One region of the Citrobacter enshiensis genome, then DNA from elsewhere that is predicted to be linked to it. Evidence: predicted binding sites of a transcription regulator. Region 1 holds the regulator's gene; each other region holds the start of a gene.
What was found. The regulator ArgR, encoded in region 1, controls arginine synthesis, uptake and breakdown. The targets are predictions, from matches to a motif close to ANTGAATAAAAATACANT.
Positions count from the first base shown of each region.

Region 2: the regulator ArgR is predicted to act here: its motif matches at 1,920-1,937, upstream of argC (N-acetyl-gamma-glutamyl-phosphate reductase).
Region 3: the regulator ArgR is predicted to act here: its motif matches at 5,438-5,455, upstream of argA (amino-acid N-acetyltransferase).

Region 1 is NZ_CP119862.1:457,586-465,287, reverse strand. Features, by position in the region: gene degQ (serine endoprotease DegQ) at 1-727, shown strand, start outside; gene degS (outer membrane-stress sensor serine endopeptidase DegS) at 820-1,887, shown strand; gene mdh (malate dehydrogenase) at 1,961-2,899, opposite strand; gene argR (transcriptional regulator ArgR) at 3,315-3,785, shown strand; gene yhcN (peroxide/acid stress response protein YhcN) at 4,163-4,426, shown strand; gene yhcN-B (DUF1471 family stress response protein YhcN-B) at 4,526-4,792, shown strand; gene P2W74_RS02205 (barstar family protein) at 4,856-5,128, opposite strand; gene aaeB (p-hydroxybenzoic acid efflux pump subunit AaeB) at 5,253-7,220, opposite strand; gene aaeA (p-hydroxybenzoic acid efflux pump subunit AaeA) at 7,226-7,702, opposite strand, start outside.
Region 2 is NZ_CP119862.1:4,618,612-4,626,313, reverse strand. Features, by position in the region: gene ppc (phosphoenolpyruvate carboxylase) at 1-376, opposite strand, end outside; gene argE (acetylornithine deacetylase) at 721-1,872, opposite strand; gene argC (N-acetyl-gamma-glutamyl-phosphate reductase) at 2,051-3,055, shown strand; gene argB (acetylglutamate kinase) at 3,063-3,839, shown strand; gene argH (argininosuccinate lyase) at 3,957-5,330, shown strand; partial or broken gene P2W74_RS23740 (bifunctional D-altronate/D-mannonate dehydratase) at 5,875-6,006, shown strand; gene P2W74_RS21955 (MFS transporter) at 6,123-7,406, shown strand.
Region 3 is NZ_CP119862.1:919,055-926,756, forward strand. Features, by position in the region: gene recB (exodeoxyribonuclease V subunit beta) at 1-2,146, shown strand, start outside; gene recD (exodeoxyribonuclease V subunit alpha) at 2,146-3,990, shown strand; gene argA (amino-acid N-acetyltransferase) at 4,074-5,405, opposite strand; gene amiC (N-acetylmuramoyl-L-alanine amidase AmiC) at 5,639-6,892, shown strand; tRNA gene P2W74_RS04445 (tRNA-Met) at 6,984-7,060, opposite strand; tRNA gene P2W74_RS04450 (tRNA-Met) at 7,108-7,184, opposite strand; tRNA gene P2W74_RS04455 (tRNA-Met) at 7,234-7,310, opposite strand; gene mltA (murein transglycosylase A) at 7,517-7,702, shown strand, end outside.

The DNA.
Region 1 (7,702 bases):
CGGCGGCGCTCTGCTCAACCTGAACGGCGAGCTGATCGGTATTAACACCGCTATCCTCGCCCCTGGCGGCGGCAGTATCGGGATTGGGTTTGCTATCCCGAGCAACATGGCGCGCACGCTGGCGCAGCAGTTGATCCAGTTCGGGGAAATCAAGCGGGGCCTGCTGGGCATTAAAGGCACGGAAATGACTGCCGATATCGCCAAAGCGTTCAAACTTGACGTACAGCGCGGCGCATTTGTCAGCGAAGTGCTGCCAAACTCGGGTTCCGCAAAGGCGGGGGTGAAGTCCGGAGATGTCATCACCAGTCTTAACGGGAAGCCACTCAACAGTTTTGCAGAGTTACGCTCGCGTATTGCAACAACGGAGCCAGGCACCACCGTGAAACTGGGTCTGTTGCGTGACGGTAAACCACTGGAGGTCGACGTTACCCTGGACTCCAACACATCATCATCCGCCAGTGCTGAGATGATCGCCCCTGCGCTGCAAGGCGCTACGTTGAGCGATGGTCAATTGAAAGACGGCAGCAAAGGCATCAAGATTGATAATGTTGAAAAAAGCAGCCCTGCCGCTCAGGCGGGTTTACATAAAGATGACGTCATTGTCAGTGTAAACCGCGATCGTGTGAACTCTATTGCCGAGATGCGCAAGGTGCTGGAGGCAAAACCGTCAATCATTGCCCTGCAAATCGTTCGCGGTAATGAGAGCATTTATTTGCTCTTACGTTAAGTCCGTCGTGAACCGGACATCAGCCTCGCGTGTGATGTCCGGTAAACTCATGGTATGCTGCTGCCGTTCCCTTTTTTAATGACGCCTCCATCATGTTTGTGAAGCTCTTACGTTCAGTCGCGATTGGTTTAATTGTCGGCGCCATTTTGTTGGCTGCTATGCCGTCGCTGCGCAAAATAAATACCCTTACGGCTCCGCAATTCGACAGTACCGATGAGACGCCCGCCAGTTACAACTCGGCGGTTCGCCGTGCAGCGCCAGCCGTCGTTAACGTCTATAACCGCAGTATGAACAGCACGGCGCATAACCAGCTTGAGATCCGCACGCTGGGCTCCGGTGTGATCATGGATCAGCGCGGTTATATCATCACGAACAAGCATGTCATTAACGACGCCGATCAGATAATCGTCGCCCTACAGGATGGACGCGTGTTTGAGGCGCTGCTGGTGGGGTCCGATACGCTGACCGATTTGGCCGTGTTAAAAATCAGTGCCGCCGGTGGGCTCCCGACGATTCCGATAAACTCGCGCCGTACGCCGCATATCGGCGACGTCGTTCTGGCTATCGGCAACCCGTATAACCTCGGACAAACCATCACTCAGGGGATCATCAGCGCTACCGGTCGTATTGGCCTGAACCCTTCCGGGCGCCAAAATTTTCTGCAAACGGACGCCTCCATCAACCACGGTAACTCCGGTGGCGCGCTGATCAACTCGTTGGGTGAGTTGATGGGCATTAACACCTTATCCTTTGATAAAAGTAACGACGGCGAAACGCCGGAAGGCATTGGCTTCGCCATTCCGTTCCAGCTGGCGACAAAAATTATGGATAAGCTTATCCGTGATGGTCGCGTGATCCGTGGCTACATCGGTATTGGCGGCCGCGAAATCGCGCCAATGCATGCCCAGAGCGGTGGGATAGATCAGATTCAGGGAATTGTCGTCAACGAAGTCTCACCGGATGGCCCGGCGGCTCAGGCTGGCATTCAGGTCAATGATTTGATCATTTCAGTGAACAATAAACCTGCCGTTTCCGCGCTGGAAACCATGGACCAGGTGGCTGAAATTCGCCCAGGCTCGGTGATCCCCGTGATCGTCATGCGGGATGACAAGCAGCTGACGCTGCAGGTCACCATTCAGGAATATCCGGCAACCAACTGAGTATTTCCCAAATCCAGGCACAAAAAAACCGGAGTCGCAATGCTCCGGTTTTTTTTCACTGATGGCGGTTCGCTTACTTATTAACGAACTCTTCGCCCAGAGTGATATCTTTCTTCAGCGTATCCAGCATGCCTTCCATCGCATTTTGCTCAAAGGCACTCAGTTTGCCGATAGACTTACGCTCTTCCACACCGTTTTTGCCCAGCAGCAGCGGCTGTGAGAAGAAACGCGCATACTGGCCGTCGCCTTCAACGTAGGCACATTCCACAACCCCTTTTTCGCCCTGCATCGCGCGAACCAGAGACAGGCCAAAGCGTGCTGCAGCCTGACCCATAGACAGGGTTGCAGATCCGCCACCGGCTTTTGCTTCAACCACTTCAGTACCCGCGTTCTGGATACGTTTGGTCAGGGCAGCGACTTCTTCTTCGGTGAAGCTAACGCCCGGGATTTGCGACAGCAGTGGCAGAATAGTCACACCAGAGTGTCCGCCGATTACCGGCACTTCAACTTCCGTCGGCAGCTTGCCTTTCAGTTCCGCAACAAAGGTGTTGGAGCGGATGATGTCCAGCGTGGTCACGCCAAACAGTTTGTTCTTGTCGTAAACACCGGCTTTCTTCAGGACTTCTGCAGCGATAGCGACAGTGGTGTTCACCGGGTTGGTGATAATACCCACGCACGCTTTCGGACAAGTTTTCGCAATCTGCTGGACCAGGTTTTTCACGATACCGGCGTTAACGTTAAACAGGTCGGAACGATCCATACCCGGTTTGCGCGCTACGCCAGCAGAGATCAGAACCACATCAGCGCCTTCCAGTGCTGGGGTTGCGTCTTCGCCACAGAAACCTTTGATCTTCACAGCAGTTGGGATATGGCTCAGGTCAGTGGCCACACCTGGGGTCACTGGAGCGATGTCGTACAGGGAGAGTTCTGAACCTGAAGGCAGTTGATTTTTTAACAGTAATGCTAGCGCCTGACCGATACCGCCAGCTGCGCCGAGGACTGCAACTTTCATCCTAAACTCCTTATTATATTGATAAGCTAAGTGTTTATTGCTCCGCGGCGGCGACCTTAATTCACAAAATTAACGATTACAATACTCACGTGCCAATAATGCGGAGTCACGCGAATTTGGCTTTTATGCATTTAATTTACGTAATCCAAAGCCACTGCAGCAGTAGAGCAACTTTTCCACAAGTGCGGACAATATACCCTACTCCCCCTTCAAAACAACATCAATTTGATAACATTTAATTTACTTTTAACCTTATTTGCGAGCCGTGACACAGGCATGTTTCTTGATAACGAAATTTGATAAAATTCCGCTCTTTCATAACATTATTTCAGCCTCGAACAAGGCAGACTGTTTGCATAAAAATTCATCTGTATGCACAATAATGTTGTTTCTACCGCCATATTACGGGTGACTTATGCGAAGCTCGGCAAAACAAGAAGAATTAGTAAAGGCGTTTAAAGCGCTGCTTAAAGAAGAAAAATTCAGCTCACAGGGTGAAATCGTCCTCGCGTTGCAGGATCAGGGCTTTGATAACATCAATCAGTCCAAAGTCTCACGCATGCTGACCAAGTTCGGCGCCGTGCGAACCCGCAACGCAAAAATGGAGATGGTGTACTGCCTCCCGGCAGAGTTGGGTGTCCCCACGACATCCAGCCCGTTAAAGAACCTGGTATTAGATATCGATTTCAATGATGCCGTTGTCGTGATCCATACCAGCCCTGGCGCAGCGCAACTGATCGCACGCCTGCTGGACTCACTGGGCAAAGCGGAAGGTATCCTCGGGACAATTGCGGGCGATGACACCATTTTCACAACCCCAGCCAATGGCTTCTCGGTGAAAGATCTGTACGAAGCGATTCTCGAACTGTTCGAACAAGAGCTGTAACCCCTCTCCCCGCCGCCACACACGGCGGGGAAAATCCTGTCTTTCTCTCTGCTTTACGCGCACTTTCACTGCTTTTGATTTAACGAATAGTGCGTTTAATCGCTGAGACACATTCACGCAGTCAATGATAAAGCCCGGAATCGCACATTTCGTTAAAATCCATATCTATATGAATTTATTAAATTTAAATCAAAAACCTCGTCATCAGAAACATTTTTAATTCCATGACATTATAAAAACTGATTTTTTTAATACTTAATTACCCACTTAACAATTAGCAGGGTATTAATTGATGGCGTTACTAGTGTATACTTTATTTTGTGATGAGGGTCACGAAACAAAGGACCCCAATAAAAGAATTCGACGAGGTAAATATCATGAAAATCAAAACAGCGGTTGCAACGTTAAGTATTCTCTCTGTTCTCTCATTCGGTGCATTCGCCGCAGATTCTATCAATGCCCAGCAGGCGCAAAACCGCGAAGCTATCGGTTCCGTTTCCGTCAGCGCGATCGGCTCTTCACCGATGGACATGCATGAAATGCTGAATAAAAAAGCGGAACAACAAGGCGCCTCCGCGTATCAGATCACCGAAGCACGTAGCGGTAGCCACTGGCACGCCACTGCTGAACTGTACAAATAAGGCTCGCCTGTCATCGCTAATGCAAACAATAACTCGCGGGAATATCGCATAAGAACGCCCTTCAAACCGCTGAGTTAACCGTATTGAGGAATGTAAACTATGAACACTAAATATCTTATCGCTTCACTCGGCCTGGCTTCTGTTCTCTCTTTCGGCGCAAACGCCGCCGTACACCAGGTCAATGCGCAAGAAGCACAAAATCTGCAATCCATGGGCAGTATCTCTGTTTCTCAGATTGGTAGCTCCCCGATGGATATGCGTCAGGAACTCGCCGCTAAAGCGGAGAAAGCTGGCGCCAGCAGCTATCGTGTGGTTGAACTGAAAGAAGGTTCACAGTGGCACGCCACGGCAGAACTCTACAAATAAACCCTTGTCGTCTAGCCCGACGATTTCGCCCCCTCCTGTCGGGGGCTTTTTTATGCCTGACGCTTAGAGCCGAACGTTAAAACGTAACTGCCCTTCCAGCTCTTCTTCTGCTTCATCGAACAGCAAAATCAACGCTCCATAACGTCGGCGCTGTTTTTCAGGTAGATGAACAAACTCTATTTCCAGCGGTAACGGCAACACTTCGCCGATCACTATCTCCCACAGAGAATCCAGATCGCTGATCTGTTCTCTGGCAATACCAAACATCCGCGCAAACTCACGGTAAAAATCACTCTGGTTTTCTATCTCATCAAAATCAAAGGTATAGATATTCATTACCCGCCACCACCTCCGGTAAGCGCTTTCGCAACCCACCAAACTACCCGCCACGACTATTCCTGCACATCGGTTAAGTATAGCCATAAAAAAACCGACGCTTTTGGCGTCGGCTTTTCCGTGTTTAGTTATCCGTCAGGGCATGCTGATACTTATGCAACATGCCAGAGAGTCGTTTTACCGGTTCCGTGACCTGCGGTGGCGCTTCCCAGATGCGCAGTTTTTCCTGATAGATATCGAGTTCCTCAAGAAGTTGTCCGAAGTATCGCCGACGCTTGTCGTCGCTACTGGCGGAAATCACGCGATCGGCGGTACGGCGAAGCTGACGGTGGAAAATAGAGAGATCGTCATTCACCGGAACCGGCGCGTCACGAAGACGTTGATGCGCAATGATCATCGTCAGCGCCAGACGGAACTTGGGTAAATCCCCAGGGAATTTGTTCATCAGCAAAAACAGCTGCTGATAGAGTGCCGGAAGATGGTTTTGCTTACGGCGAACAACATTGGTGGTCATCGCCGAGACGGCCGCCGAAACAAACTGATTGAGCAACACGCGACCGGTCCTGTCACGAGAGTTATCCCGCACCAGTAAGATCACGATAAACGCCAGCATACAGCCGACAATCTGCCCCAATGCGCTGTCCAGAAACTGGCTGAAATGGAAGGTCATGGGGTTGTCGAGCACAATGATGTTAATGGTGCTCGCCAGTGCCCCCATCGAACCCAGGCGGCGTTTCTGGACTTCGATTCCCAGAAAGAATCCCAGTACCGCCAGACTCAGACAGAGCAGCAACATACTTTGTTGGGTGTTAGGGATGATCACCAGAAAATAGAGTAACCCCAACGGCAGCGCCGCCAGCGTCCCGTAGATAAAGTCGATCGCGACCATTCGCGGATTCGGCAATCGCATCGCCAGTGAGGTCACTACCGCAATCATCACCATCGCTCCGCTACCAGACGTCCATCCTGTCCACAGCCAGAACAACGTCCCCAGCACGCATGACAAGGTGGTGCGCCAGAAGTTGACCATCGCATGGTGACGCTCGGCAGACTCCACCTTCACCACGGGCTCGCCCTGTAAAATCTCTTCTTCGGTCGCACTGATTTTCGTATTACCCACCACACCGCGTTTCAATAACAGATACCGCGTGGCTGCCCCGACCCAGGTGTACAGGGTCACCGGCGTTTCCCGCTCACCCGTCCAGGCGATCACGCGACGCATGCGCTTGAGCTGCCGGTGAACATCCTGCGCAGTTTCAACGGGGGTTTCAAACAACTCACGAAACGTATCGGTGATCAATTCCGGACGCGTATTTTGAATCATATAGGTTTCGCAGGATTGCGTGATCAGCGTCAGAGAGAGCGTATTGAGCGCCTTCAGACGTCGGTTAGCACGCCCCCAGCGCGAGGACTCCATGTTCAGATTGCTGCGCATGCCATCCAGTGCCGCAGTACGCCGTACAAGCGCGCTCCAGGCCCGGTCCACTTCCTCACTGTCACCGTGCTTAATGCACAGTTGCATCAGTTGATACTGCGCGATGAGCAGATTATCCAGTTCAAGATCAACCTCTTGCTTCACCGATCGTGGAGAGAAAATCAGATCCGCGACGATGGCACAGACGATGCCAATCACAATCTCGCTACAGCGCTCAAGGGCGAACTGCGGCGTCAATAGCGGTTCCGTTTGAATAGTGATGACGATAATGAGTGCGGTATACCCCGAAAGCCCCCACGCGTAGGAGTTTTCAAGACGCACCAGAGAGGAGATCCAGGTGCAAAATCCCGCCCAAATACAGCACACCAGAATCATCAGCAGCGGTGCGCGAATCATGGTGATGATGATCGCCAGCGCGGCGATACAACCGATAAAGGTTCCGATGATGCGCAACATACCGCGATAGCGGATGGCGCCGGAATACGGTTCGCCTCCGGCAGCAAATGCCGGCCCCGCCGCAACAAGTGCCGCAGTCAGTACTGCCCAGCGCGGCGTTTCAAGCTGAAAGTGAAAGCCAACAAACAGAGCCAGCACAATCGCGCACGCCAGCTTTATCGCAAAGCGAACGTGTTGGCTGGCGATGGTGAACATCCCCATCATGATTAACCAAACTCGCGCAGACGATGCGCTAATTTGCGAAAGAAGGAATCCTGACTTTCATCACGATCCTGCTGGCCGGTGATCACGACAGTCGCCGTTGTACCTGCTGGCCAGAGATTGTTCTGCTGGTCATCAAGACGGATCCGCACCGGAACACGCTGCGCCAGTCGCACCCATTCGAGGTTGGAATCAATGGTCGCCATGCCCTTCGCATCGCGGGTACTGCTGGCATTTGTGACCCCCGCCGCCACGCTGTCCACACTTCCTTTTAACACCCGATTACTGCCCAGCGGCGTAATTTCCGCACGATAGCCCGGATGAACGCCCTCCAGCTTGGTTTCTTCCATATACGCCAGGACATAAAAAGAGTTCTGTTTCACCAGAGCAACTGCCGTGGAACCACGGGTAATAAACTCACCGGTATAGACGTTCAGGTTGGTTATCCAACCGTCTGCCGGTGCGCGAATAACGGTCCGTTC
Region 2 (7,702 bases), 750 kb from region 1:
CGGCCTTTCTGATGGTGGCTTCATCGAGATTGGGTTGGTTTTTCAGTTTACGCAGGGTGCGGGCGATCACTTCCGGGTTGCTGGCAGCTTCGCCATGCGGCGAAATACTGTGGTATTGCTCAGCGGTGTTGGCCAGATTCAGAAACTGACTGAACGCACGGGCAACCGGTAAAAGCTCGTCGTTGGACAGATTCTGTAGCGTAGTGAGCAACTCCTGGCGGTTGGCTTCATTGCCAGCACGAGAAGATTTCGACAGCTTACGGATTGTTTCTACGCGATCAAGAATGCTCTCTCCCAACGCATCTTTGATGGTTTCTCCCAGCACTTTGCCGAGCATACTGACATTACTACGCAACGCGGAATATTGTTCGTTCATATGACCCCAGACACCCCATCTTTAATTTGATTGCCCTGTATCTTTCACGCCGCAGCGGTGCTGGCTGCGCTCGCCCACCTGGGTCACTGGCTGATGTCAGTTCCCTGGAAAGTGCTTGTGCGCGGCCTTGCTGCAATATGGAATCTTTCGGACATTGTTCTTTGTCGTCTTTTATAAAGCCACGTAAAAGACGTGGCGTCAATTGCTGCGAAATCGGTTCAGCAAACGAATATATGGCAGCAATTTACGCTATTTAATTCAGCAAGAATCAGATAAGCATTGCTAATAGAAATGTAAAGACATCGCCTCGCGTATTCCCTTCGGATGAGCGAGGCGAGGGATCGTTAATGCCAGCAGAAGTGATGTACCACTTGAGTGATCAATTCACGGGTTGGCTTAATGAAGCGGGTTTCCAGATACTCATCCGGCTGGTGGGCCTGGTTAATGGAACCCGGTCCGAGCACCAGCGTTGGGCATAGCGTCTGGATAAACGGCGCTTCGGTGCAGTAGTTCACCACGTCCGTTTGCGTCCCCAGCAGCTTTTCGACCACTTCAACCAGTTGATGATTGGGCGGACACTCATAGCCTGGGATGGGCGGGTGCAATTCTGACACCGTCAGGCGACCAGGCCAGCGTTCGCTCACCGGTGCCAGAGCATCATTGAGCAGGCCGTTAAGATCATTCAGCGTCATGCCCGGCAGCGGACGGATATCCATATGCAGTTCACAACACGCACAGATGCGGTTCGCTGCATCACCGCCATGAATATGACCCAGATTTAACGTTGGGTACGGGACGGTAAACGCCTCGTAGTGATAACGTTCTTTCAGGTCGTCACGCAGTTGCATGATGCGGCCAATAGCGTCATGCATCAGTTCAATTGCGTTAACGCCGCGCGCCGGATCGCTGGAGTGTCCCGACTGACCCAGAATGCGTATCGCATTTGAAATATGGCCTTTGTGGGCGCGTACCGGTTGCAGCGATGTCGGTTCGCCAATAATCGCGCAGTCCGGGCGCAGAGAGGAGGTCTCCGCAAAATAGCGTGCGCCCGCCATGCTGGTTTCTTCATCGGCGGTCGCCAGAATGTAGAGCGGTTTCTTCAGCTTTGTCACATCCATGTCGCGTAGGGCGTCGAGAATAAACGCGAAGAAACCTTTCATGTCAGCCGTGCCCAGACCGTAGAGCTTATTGTCGTGTTCGGTCAGCGTGAAAGGGTCGCGCGTCCAGCGTCCATCATCAAACGGTACCGTGTCGGTATGCCCAGCCAGCAACAGGCCACCGGCACCTTGTCCGGCGCTTGCCAGCATATTGAATTTATTGCGGGTACCGGGGACGGGCTGAACTTCAACCTGAAAGCCCAAATCTTTAAACCATTCAGCCAGCAGAGTGATTAAAGACGCATTGCTTTGATCCAGCGCTTCTTCGGTTGCGCTAATCGATGGTGTGGCAATCAGAGCGCGGTAAATCTCGATAAATGGCGGTAAATCGTTTTTCATTGTTGACACACCTTAGGTCATGATAGTATCAATATTCATGCAGTATTTGTGAATAAAAATACAATAACGTTAAGCGTAATAAAACCCACCAAGTGTAAGGTGAGGTGAAAAACCTTAACCCGGTGAGGAAGATTCCCGTCTTCCCGATCACATAGACGTAAGAAGGTGAACAGCCCCGATGTTGAATACGCTGATTGTGGGTGCCAGTGGTTACGCTGGCGCAGAGCTTGTGACCTATGTAAATCGCCATCCTGATATGACCATAACCGCTTTGACCGTCTCAGCGCAAAGCAATGATGCAGGAAAATTAATCTCCGATTTACATCCGCAGTTAAAGGGCATTGTCGATTTGGCGTTGCAACCGATGTCTGATATTAGCGAGTTTAGCGCAGGGGTGGATGTGGTGTTCCTCGCCACTGCCCATGAGGTGAGCCACGATCTCGCGCCGCAATTTCTGGCGGCAGGCTGTGTGGTGTTCGACCTCTCCGGTGCGTTCCGCGTTAATGATGGCGCCTTCTACGAGACATATTATGGTTTTACGCATCAGCACCCTGAACTGCTGGAGCAGGCGGTGTACGGTCTGGCTGAGTGGAGCGCCGATAAACTGAAAGAGGCAAACCTGATTGCCGTACCGGGGTGTTATCCCACGGCAGCGCAGTTATCGCTGAAACCGCTGATTGATGCCGATCTTCTTGAACTCTCCCAGTGGCCGGTGATTAACGCCACCAGCGGCGTGAGCGGTGCCGGGCGCAAGGCCGCAATTTCGAATAGCTTCTGCGAAGTGAGCCTGCAACCGTACGGCGTGTTTACTCACCGCCATCAGCCGGAAATCGCAACGCATCTGGGGGCAGACGTGATCTTCACGCCGCATCTGGGTAACTTCCCACGGGGCATTCTGGAAACCATTACCTGCCGCCTGAAACCGGGTGTCACGCAGGCTCAGGTAGGGCAGGTATTGCAGCAGGCGTATGGCGATAAACCGCTGGTGCGTCTGTATGACAAAGGCGTTCCGGCGCTGAAGAACGTTGTTGGGTTACCGTTCTGCGATATCGGATTCGCAGTGCAGGGTGAGCACCTGATTATTGTGGCGACCGAAGACAACTTATTGAAAGGCGCAGCGGCGCAGGCCATGCAGTGCGCTAACATCCGTTTTGGCTTTGCCGAAACGCAGTCTCTTATTTAAGGGTGCAATGATGAATCCATTGATTATCAAGCTGGGCGGCGTATTACTGGATAGCGAAGAAGCGCTGGAGCGTCTGTTTACCGCGCTGGTGAACTATCGTGAGTCGCATCAGCGTCCGCTGGTCATCGTGCATGGCGGTGGCTGTGTGGTGGATGAGCTGATGAAAGGGCTCAACCTGCCGGTGAAAAAGAAAAACGGCCTGCGTGTAACGCCTGCCGACCAGATCAACATTATTACCGGCGCGCTGGCGGGAACGGCAAACAAAACCCTGCTGGCGTGGGCGAAGAAACATCATATTGCCTCCGTAGGTCTTTATCTTGGCGACGGTGACAGCGTAAAAGTGACTCAGCTCGACGAAGCGTTAGGCCATGTTGGACTGGCGCAGCCGGGTTCGCCTAAGCTGATTAACACCCTGCTGGAAAGTGGTTTTCTGCCGGTGGTTAGCTCAATCGGCGTGACCGAAGAAGGCCAGCTGATGAACGTTAACGCCGATCAGGCGGCGACAGCGCTGGCGGCAACGCTCGGCGCGGATCTCATCCTGCTCTCCGATGTGAGCGGGATTCTCGATGGGAAAGGTCAGCGTATTGCGGAAATCACTGCCGACAAAGCGGAGCAACTGATTGATCAGGGTATCATTACTGATGGCATGATTGTGAAGGTGAATGCGGCTCTGGATGCGGCGCGGACGCTGGGTCGTCCGGTGGATATCGCCTCCTGGCGTCATGCGGAACAGCTTCCGGCGCTGTTTAATGGTACGCCGATCGGTACGCGTATTTTGGCGTAATCTATTTCTGTGCCCGATGGCGGCTGCGCCTGATCGGGTCAACGTAAACAAAACGTGTAGGCCGGATAAGCGAAGCGCCATCCGGCAATAAATTTCAAGAAATTAAGGAAGCATGTTATGGCACTTTGGGGTGGGCGTTTTACACAGGCTGCGGATCAACGGTTCAAACAGTTCAATGACTCTTTGCGCTTCGACTATCGCCTGGCGGAGCAGGATATCGTCGGCTCTGTGGCCTGGTCCAAAGCGCTGGTGACCGTTGGCGTGTTGACCGCAGATGAACAGCTACAGCTGGAAGAAGCTCTGAACAATCTGCTGGAAGAGGTGCGTCTGGACCCGCAGCAGATCTTGAAAAGTGATGCTGAAGATATTCATAGCTGGGTGGAAGGCAAGCTGATCGACAAAGTCGGCCAGCTAGGTAAAAAGCTGCATACCGGACGTAGCCGTAACGATCAGGTCGCGACCGATCTGAAGTTGTGGTGCAAAGAGACCGTCGCGGAGCTGCTGAGCGCCAACCGTCAACTGCAAAGCGCATTGGTGGAAACCGCGCAAAATAACCAGGACGCGGTGATGCCGGGGTATACCCATCTTCAACGTGCGCAGCCAGTCACGTTTGCCCACTGGTGCCTGGCTTACGTTGAAATGCTGGCCCGCGATGAGAGTCGCCTGCAGGATGCGCTTAAGCGTCTGGACGTCAGCCCATTAGGTTGCGGCGCGTTGGCGGGTACCGCTTACGAGATTGACCGTGAACAGCTGGCTGGCTGGCTGGGCTTTGCGTCGGCTACCCGTAACAGCCTGGACAGCGTTTCCGATCGTGACCATGTCCTTGAACTGCTGTCCGATGCGTCTATCGGGATGGTTCACCTGTCACGCTTCGCAGAAGACCTGATTTTCTTTAATACCGGCGAAGCGGGCTTTGTTGAGCTTTCCGATCGTGTGACTTCTGGCTCTTCTCTGATGCCGCAGAAGAAAAACCCGGATGCGCTGGAACTGATCCGTGGGAAATGCGGCCGTGTGCAGGGCGCACTGACCGGCATGATGATGACGCTGAAAGGTCTGCCGCTGGCGTATAACAAAGATATGCAGGAAGACAAAGAGGGGTTGTTCGACGCGCTCGACACCTGGCTGGATTGTCTGCACATGGCGGCGCTGGTGCTGGATGGCATTCAGGTGAAGCGTCCTCGTTGCCAGGAAGCGGCGCAGCAGGGCTATGCCAATGCGACGGAACTGGCGGATTATCTGGTCGCCAAAGGCGTACCGTTCCGCGAAGCGCATCATATTGTGGGCGAAGCGGTGGTTGAAGCAATTCGCCAGGGTAAGCCGCTGGAAGCGTTGTCGCTGAAGGATTTGCAGAAGTTCAGTGCGGCGATTGGCGATGATGTTTATCCAATCCTGTCGCTGCAATCCTGTCTGGATAAACGGGCGGCAAAAGGCGGTGTTTCGCCGCAGCAGGTTGCTCAGGCGATCGACTACGCGAAGGCGCGCCTGGGTTAACGATTTCTACTCACACTCTCCGGAATATGGGAGAGTGTGAGTTTTCTGTCATATCTGAAATCTCTGCCATTCACGATACTCCTCAATCTTAACCATCCACAATCAGTCCTGATAATTAAATCATTATTTGGCATGCCATCACCCTTCTTTATTACTTCATCTGCTAATGGTTTTTCATCTCTTTTATTGCCGTATGAGTTATCGAATTTAAAGTGTTTTAATAAAGGGGGTTATGAATTTTATTGTTGCGACAGTATTAAGTGGTATCTATTGGTGATGGCTTGTTGGTAATAACGAAAACCTGTAACGTGTTATTTTAATGATTACTTAGAATAGGGTTAGAGATTCACTTACTATTATTTCTATTGTCGGATAGGTCATTTTTTATGTGATCAGTCTTCTGTTTTCAATTTTTTAATCTTGTATGGTAGTAGGTTAAAAGCATAGCATTTTAAGTGCTTATTTACATTTCAGGAAATAAACAATGAAAACTGTAGGCGCTGAAGTTTTTATGACTTGTCCGGGGCGTAATTTTATCACGCTCAATATGACGACTGATGATGGAGGCGTTGGGCCAGGTCTCTCATTTGGCGAAAAGAGAGCAGCAAAATCCCCGCATAAGCCCACATCCTTACCGGTAGCACGTCTGGAAGACGGTACGCTATGGAATGGGTAATTCTTCAAAACACAACGAATAACAACCTCCTCATCCTCTCTATTGTTATTGGTTCAGTGTGTCAATCATATTCAAAATAGTAATTGCATTTATTAATCCGCCCGGAGGAACTAAAAATGGATGTTGAAGTATCAGTTGATGCAATTAAAAATAAACCAAAACGAATTAGCAATATCCAGACGGTAACATTAGTTTTATTATTCATGGCTGGAATAGTTAATTTCTTAGATCGCTCTTCTCTGAGCGTAGCAGGTGAAGCTATTCGTGGTGAATTGGGATTATCGGCTACAGAATTTGGTGTACTACTTTCTGCATTTTCACTTTCATATGGGTTTTCACAGCTACCCTCGGGCATTTTGCTCGATCGTTTTGGCCCAAGAATTGTGTTGGGTGCCGGCTTAATTTTCTGGTCATTAATGCAAGTATTAACCGGCATGGTTAACTCATTTAGCCATTTTATCATCATGCGGATTGGCCTTGGCATCGGTGAAGCCCCTTTTATGCCTGCGGGTGTGAAATCCATTACGGACTGGTATGCGCAAAAAGAGCGAGGGACTGCGCTGGGAATTTTTAACTCCTCCACGGTTATCGGCCAGGCTATTGCGCCTCCCGCACTGGTTCTTATGCAAATTGCATGGGGGTGGAGAACCATGTTCGTCATTATTGGTGTCGCGGGGATATTGGTTGGCCTCTGCTGGTATGCCTGGTATCGCAATCGTGCGCAGTTCGTTTTGATGGATGATGAGCGGGCCTGGCTGTCTGTACCTGCCAAGCCTCGGCCTAAACTGCATTTTAAAGAATGGCTGGCGCTTTTCAGGCACCGTACCACCTGGGGGATGATTCTTGGATTTTCAGGCGTCAACTATACAGGCTGGCTCTATATTGCCTGGTTGCCGGGGTATTTACAGGCAGAGCAAGGATTTAGTTTAGCGAAGACGGGCTGGGTGGCAGCCATCCCTTTTCTTGCCGCGGCGGTGGGAATGTGGGTAAACGGGATTGCCGTAGACCGATTGGCTAAACATGGCTATGACCTTGCGAAAACGCGTAAAACGGCAATTGTTGTAGGACTGATAATGTCAGCGCTGGGGACTCTGCTGGTTGTTCAATCTTCTACGCCTGCGCAGGCCGTCGCCTTTATTTCAATGGCGCTATTCTGCGTACATTTTGCTGGCACGTCGGCCTGGGGACTGGTTCAGGTTATGGTGTCTGAAACAAAAGTGGCCTCGGTGGCCGCGATTCAAAATTTTGGTAGCTTCATTTTTGCCTCTTTTGCTCCCGTCGTTACGGGGTGGGTGGTGGATACGACCCATTCCTTTAATCTTGCACTGGTGATCGCGGCCTGCGTTACGTTTACCGGGGCGGTTTGCTATTTCTTCATTGTGAAGGATCGCATTGAGTGAAGATCGCTATTTAATGCTTCTCAGCCCCCCTTTATCGGGGGCTTTCCTGCTTACAGCAGGTCGTGATTGACGGTGGTGGTCATATTTATGCAAAAAAAAAGCGGACCACGGGGTCCGCAAAAGTTCACGTTGGCTTTCGTTATGTCGAGTATGAGAGAAACTCTCTGAACGGGCAGTGGCTTCAAGGGGTTAAAGAGATACCGCTCCGTTTCTGTGATGTATTATTAGTCAGAAAGCTTGATAGGGATAATCGTTCGTTGCTATGCTACCTATCGCCACGAACTATCGTGGCGACG
Region 3 (7,702 bases), 460 kb from region 1:
CGCCTTCATGTTTCGTGAGATCCCGTTTACGCCGGTGAAGTCCGCCGATAAAAATCAGGCGCTGCAATTTGTGTTGAACGGCGAAACGCAACCCGCCATGCGCATGTGGTTAATGGACGGTGAGAGTTGTGGTATTGGCGACTACCAAAGCACCATGGCGCACGTTTGCGCCGCGCAAATCCGTGACTGGCTGAAAGCGGGGCATTCGGGTCAGGCGCTGCTGAACCGCGGCAAAACCTCGCGACCCGTTCGCGCTTCGGATATCAGCGTACTGGTGCGCAGTCGTCAGGAAGCCGCTCAAATTCGTGATGCGCTGACGCAATTAGATATCCCGTCTGTGTATCTCTCTAACCGCGACAGCGTTTTTGACACCCTTGAAGCGCAAGAGCTGCTGTGGATTTTACAGGCGGTGATGACGCCTGAGCGCGAAAACACGCTGCGCAGCGCGCTTGCCGCCTCGATGATGGGTCTCAATGCGCAGGACATCGACAGACTTAATAATGACGAGAACGCCTGGGACGCGGTTGTGGAGGAGTTTGACGGCTACCGTCAGATCTGGCGCAAACGCGGTGTGATGCCCATGTTGCGCGCGCTGATGTCGCAGAGAAACATTGCGGAAAACCTGCTGGCGACAGCGGGAGGCGAGCGCCGTCTCACTGATATTCTGCACATCAGCGAACTTTTGCAGGAAGCGGGATCGCAACTGGAGAGCGAACATGCGCTGGTACGCTGGCTTTCGCAGCATATTCTGGAACCCGACAGCAATGCCTCCAGCCAGCAAATGCGTCTGGAAAGCGATAAGCATTTGGTGCAAATCGTCACCATTCATAAATCGAAAGGGCTGGAGTATCCGCTGGTCTGGCTGCCCTTTATTAGCCATTTCCGTATTCAGGATCAGGCCTATTATCACGATCGCCGCTCCTTTGAAGCGGTACTGGATCTCAGCGAAGCGGACGAGAGCATTGAACTGGCGGAAGCCGAACGGCTGGCGGAAGATCTCCGCTTGCTCTATGTTGCGCTGACCCGTTCCGTATGGCATTGCAGTCTTGGTGTTGCACCGCTGGTGCGCCGCCGTAGTGATAAAAAAGGCGAGACGGATGTGCACCAGAGCGCACTGGGCCGTCTGCTGCAAAAAGGTGAACCGAAAGATGCCGCCGGGCTTCGCGCGTGCATTGAATCGTTGTGTGGTGAAGATATCGCCCTGCAAATAACGGGCGCGCCGGACACCGAACGCTGGCAGACGGCGCAAGCCGCCCGCGCCGAACTGAGTGCGAAAGTGTTACAACGCTCCCTGGGCGATAGCTGGCGGGTAACCAGTTATTCCGGCTTACAGCAACGGGGTCACAGTGTTGCTCAGGACTTAATCCCTCGCCTTGATGTTGATGCCGCTGGTGTCGCTGAGGTGACGGTTGAGCCGGGGTTAACCCCACATCAGTTTCCGCGCGGCGCATCGCCGGGCACCTTCCTGCACAGCTTGTTTGAAGATCTCGATTTTACTCAGTCTGTTGATGCCGACTGGGTAGAAGGAAAACTGGCGCTGGGAGGTTTCGACGCACACTGGGAACCGGTTTTGACCGCGTGGCTGGAGGCCGTCTTACAGGCACCGCTTAACGATACTGGCGTGAGTCTTCGTCATCTCTCCGATCGCGACAAACAGGTAGAGATGGAGTTTTATCTGCCGATAGCCCAGCCGCTGAATGCCAGTCAACTGGATGCACTCATTCGTCAATACGATCCGCTCTCTGCCGGGTGCCCGCCGCTGGACTTCATGCAGGTGCGCGGCATGTTGAAAGGGTTTATTGATCTGGTGTTTCGCCATGAAGGGCGTTACTACCTGCTCGATTACAAATCTAACTGGCTGGGTGAGGACAGTGCCGCCTACACCCAACAGGCGATGGCTTCGGCGATGCAGGCGCACCGTTACGACCTGCAATATCAGTTGTATACGCTGGCCCTGCATCGGTATTTGCGCCATCGCATCGCGGACTACGACTACGAGCGCCATTTCGGCGGCGTTATCTATCTCTTCCTGCGCGGCGTGGATAGCGAACAACCACAGCAAGGCATTTACGCGACTCGTCCGGACAGCGAATTAATTGCGCAGATGGACGAGATGTTTGCAGGCGCGGTACGGGAGGAGGCGTAATGACAATCCAGAAACGCTTACTGGATGCGGTAGACCAAAAGCAGCTAAGACCGCTGGATGCGCAGTTTGCGCTGGCGGTTGCCGGCAATGACGATCCGGCAGTGACGCTGGCGGCGGCGTTGCTCAGTCGTGATGCGGGGGAAGGCCACGTCTGTCTGCCGCTTTCACGGCTGACCATCACGGAAGACGCGCATCCGCTGTTGCTGACATGGCTCAACGAAGCGCCAGAGCGCATCGACTGGACGCAACGCCTGTTAACGTCTGCCGCGGTGAGCCGTGGCGAACGACCAACGCCGCTCATTTTGCACGACGATCGCCTCTATCTGAACCGAATGTGGCGTAATGAACGTACGGTAGCGCGCTTCTTTAGCGAGGTGAATCAGGCCATTGAACTGGATGAGCAGCAGCTAACCCAGACGCTTGATGCGCTTTTCCCACCCACCGATGAAATCAACTGGCAAAAAGTGGCGGCTGCCGTGGCGTTGACCCGTCGTATCTCGGTGATTTCCGGTGGTCCGGGGACGGGCAAAACGACGACCGTGGCAAAGCTGCTGGCGGCGTTGATTCAGATGGCTGACGGTGAACGCTGTCGTATCCGGTTGGCGGCGCCCACGGGCAAAGCGGCGGCGCGACTGACGGAATCGCTGGGGAAAGCATTACGTCAATTACCGCTTACCGATGAGCAAAAAAAACGGATCCCGGATGACGCCAGCACCCTGCATCGACTGTTAGGCGCGCAGCCTGGCAGTCAGCGTCTGCGTCACCATGCGGGCAACCCGCTGCATCTGGATGTGCTGGTGGTTGATGAAGCATCAATGATTGACCTGCCAATGATGTCGCGCCTAATCGAAGCATTGCCGACGCACGGGCGGGTCATTTTTCTGGGCGATCGTGACCAGCTTGCATCCGTTGAGGCGGGCGCTGTGTTGGGGGATATCTGTGCCTGTGTGAAGGACGGCTTTACGCCTGCACGTGCGCAGCAGCTCAGTCGGCTTACCGGATGCCAGGTTTCGGCTGGAGCAGAAACAGATGCCGCCGCTTCACTGCGCGACAGCCTTTGTTTGCTGCAAAAAAGCTACCGTTTTGGCAGTGATTCCGGCATTGGCCAACTGGCTGCTGCCATTAATCGCGGCGATAAATCTGCAGTTAAGGCGGTCTTCCAGCAAGGATTTAGCGACATTGAAAAACGGACGCTGATGAGCCGTGAAGATTACGCAGCGATGCTGGATGAGGCCGTGGCTGGGTACGGGCGGTATCTTGATCTGCTGCGGGCGGGGGCCGAACCCGATTCCATCATTCAGGCGTTCAATGATTACCAGCTGCTGTGCGCGCTGCGCGAAGGGCCATTTGGCGTTAACGGACTGAATGAACGTATCGAACACGTGATGCGGGAAAAACGCAAAATTGCCACGAATGCGCACTCGCGCTGGTATGAAGGGCGGCCGGTAATGATTGCGCGAAACGACAGCGCGTTGGGATTATTTAACGGCGATATCGGCATTGCGCTCGATCGCGGCCAGGGGCTGCGAGTCTGGTTTACGATGCCGGACGGCGCTATTAAGTCCGTACAACCGAGCCGTCTACCGGAACATGAAACGACCTGGGCGATGACGGTGCATAAATCTCAGGGTTCGGAGTTTGATCATGCGGCGCTCATTCTCCCTACACAGCGTACGCCGGTTGTGACGCGCGAACTGGTGTATACCGCGGTTACCCGTGCGCGCCGTCGCCTGTCGCTGTATACCGATGAGCGGGTGTTGAATGGTGCAATCGCGACCCGAACCGAGCGTCGTAGCGGGCTGACGGCCTTGTTTAACGAGGGTATTGCGCAGCAGGATTTGTAGGCCGGATAAGCGTTAGCGCCATCCGGCAATGTGCCTGATGGCGACGCGAAACTGTTTTATCAGACCGGCAACGTATTAAGCCGCTACCCCAAATCCGCCATCAACACTTTTGAACGGCGCTGATAGTTGTACATCTCTTTTTTGCTCTCGGGGAGCAGGTCGATATCCACCGGCGTAAAGCCACGCTCCTGAAACCAGTGAATGCTCCGCGTGGTCAGCACAAACAGCTTGCTAAGCCCGATTTGTCTGGCCTGCGCGGCAATCCGCTCCAGCAGGACCTCTCCCCGCGATGAACTGCGATAATCCGGATGCACCGCCACGCAGGCCATTTCGCCGATCTTCTCTTCCGGGAAAGGATACAGCGCCGCGCAGGCGATGGTCAGGTTATCACGCTGAATAATGGTGAATTTGTCGATCTCCATCTCCAGCTGTTCACGGGAACGGCGCACCAGAATCCCTTGCTGTTCCAGTGGGCTGATAAGCTCGAGAATTCCGCCAATATCATTAATGGTGGCGCGGCGGATTTGTTCGGCGCTTTCCATCACGATCTGCGTGCCGATACCGTCACGCGAGAACAATTCCTGTAACAGTGCGCCATCTTCCTGATAGCTGATCAAATGGCAGCGACGTACACCGCTGCGACAGGCTTTCACCGCACCGCGCAGGAAACGCACGGTGCCGGAGTTGTAATCCTCTTTCTCTTCCTGTGCTTCTACGCGGGCCTGCGCTTCATTCGGGAACAGTTCAGAAACAATGTCGCCATCGTCGTTGGTAACCCCTTGTGAGGAGCAAAAGCCAATCATTTTCTCCGCCTTCAGTTTGATGGCGAGCTGGGTGGCTATCTCTTCTGAGGTCAGGTTAAAACTTTCACCGGTGACAGAGACGGCGACCGGTCCCATCAGGACAATCGCGCCGTTGTCGAGCTGGCGGTGAATCGCCTCTTCATCAATACGACGGATACGTCCGCTGTGGCAGTAATCGACACCATCATCAACGCCCAGTGGCTGTGCGATGATAAAGTTGCCGCTGACCACGTTGATGTGCGCGCCCTGTAGCGGCGTGTTATTGAGGCTCATCGACAGACGTGCGGTGATATCCAGCTGTAATGTGCCAGCCGCCTGCTTGACCAGCTCCAGGGTTTTGGCGTCCGTCACACGCGTATTTTTGTGGTACACCGGCTCATGATGGTGTGCGGCCAGGTTCGCATCGATTTGCGGACGTGCGCCATACACGACCACCAGGCGAATGCCGAGGCTGTGCAGAAGCCCGATGTCATTGACGATACTGGAGAAATTATCATGCTCGATGGCTTCGCCGCCCAGCATAATGACAAACGTTTTCCCCCGATGGGTATTGATATAGGGAACAGAATGGCGGAATCCCTGTACCAGTTCGGTTCTACGTTCCTTCACCACGGCACACCCTCTTTGCATGATTATTCGTATTAAGTGTATTTTTATTCTGTTTTTTCTCCGGGCGCAAGTGCAAATTTGCCTGCAGTCGAAGGTATTTATCAGTAATACCGTGAATATAAAAAGAAAGTTTACCGTTTTATAGATGACAGATTATGCGTCATTCGCTAAAGTTTCCGGTCAATTCAGACGTTTTGTAAATCAGCACCGTTAGATTTGTTTTGCTCGGGAGAAGCATGTCGGGATCCAATCCAGCAATCAGCCGCCGTCGTTTACTGCAAGGGGCGGGCGCCATGTGGCTATTGAGCGTAAGCCAGGTCGGTCTGGCTGCGGTCAGCCAGGTCGTTGCGGTTCGTATTTGGCCAGCATCCAGTTACACCCGTGTGACGGTGGAATCGAACCGCGAGTTGAAATACAAGCAATTTGCCCTGAGTAATCCTGAGCGCGTCGTGGTGGATATTGAAGGTGTGAACCTGAATTCCGTGCTCAAAGGCATCGGAACCCAGATCCGCCCGGATGATCCCTACATCAAGTCGGCGCGAGTGGGGCAGTTTGATCCGCAGACTGTGCGCATGGTGTTTGAACTGAAACAGAACGTGAAGCCGCAGCTGTTTGCTCTCGCGCCGGTGGCGGGCTTTAAAGAACGCCTGGTGATGGATCTTTACCCTGCAAATGCGCAGGACATGCAGGATCCGCTGCTGGCGTTGCTTGAGGATTACAACAAAGGCGATCTGGAGAAACAGGTCCCGCCTGCGCAGAGCGGCCCACAGCCGGGTAAAGCGGGGCGCGATCGTCCGATTGTGATCATGCTTGATCCGGGGCACGGCGGCGAAGACTCCGGTGCCGTGGGCAAATACAAGACGCGTGAAAAGGACGTGGTATTGCAGATCGCCCGTCGCCTGCGGGCGCTGATCGAGCAAGAAGGCAACATGAAGGTCTATATGACGCGAAATGAAGATATCTTCATTCCGCTGAAAGTGCGCGTCGCGAAAGCCCAAAAACAGCGTGCCGACCTTTTTGTCTCAATTCACGCGGATGCATTTACCAGTCGACAGCCCAGCGGGTCGTCGGTGTTTGCCCTTTCCACCAAAGGCGCAACCAGTACGGCAGCAAAATACCTGGCGCAAACCCAGAACGCCTCGGATTTGATCGGGGGGGTCAGTAAAAGCGGCGACCGCTACGTCGATCACACGATGTTCGACATGGTGCAATCGCTGACCATTGCCGACAGCCTGAAGTTCGGGAAAGCGGTGCTGAAGAAACTTGGCCAGGTCAACAACCTGCACAAGAATCAGGTAGAGCAGGCAGGGTTTGCCGTCTTGAAAGCGCCAGATATCCCTTCGATTCTGGTTGAAACAGCCTTTATCAGTAACGTTGAGGAAGAGCGGAAGCTCAAAACCGCGACGTTCCAGCAGGAAGTGGCGGAATCGATACTGGCGGGGATCAAAGCTTACTTCGCCGATGGGGCGACGCTGGCGAGAAGAGGATAATAAAAAAGCGCTGAGAAGCGCTTTTTTTACAGATGCTTTTTTTACAGACGCCAGAAACAAAAAAAACACCCATCAGGGTGCTTAATTTTGTTGGTTGCGGGGGCCGGATTTGAACCGACGACCTTCGGGTTATGAGCCCGACGAGCTACCAGGCTGCTCCACCCCGCGTCCGTCTTTCTACTCTTCCATCGAGTAATTTCTTCTTCACAATGTGTTGGTTGCGGGGGCCGGATTTGAACCGACGACCTTCGGGTTATGAGCCCGACGAGCTACCAGGCTGCTCCACCCCGCGTCCGTCTGTTACTCTGCTATCAAGTAACTTCTTTTTCTTCACATTGTATTGGTTGCGGGGGCCAGATTTGAACTGACGACCTTCGGGTTATGAGCCCGACGAGCTACCAGGCTGCTCCACCCCGCGTCCGTGGATGCGCACTATACTCTGCTAACGTTTTCATGCAACCCTTTTTTTAACCAGATCATAAATTTGGTACGAGAGTGGTTAAAAATAGTCCTGACGGCTCGTTTTTTGCACAAAATTTGCGGCAAGGGCTGTCTGCGCATTTCATTAGGTCCGGGGGTTTGTTATCTTCATCTCGCATTATTGGCAACTTAAAGACGAGAACAATGAAAGGACGTTGGGCAAAATATCTTCTCACCGGAGCCGTCGTGGCGATGCTTGCTGCGTGTTCCTCTAAACCCACCGATCGCGGACAGCAGTATAAAGACGGGAAGTTTACCCAGCCTTTCTCACTGGTGAACCAACCTGATGCGGTCGGCGCGCCGATTAACGCGGGCGATTTTGCCGAGCAG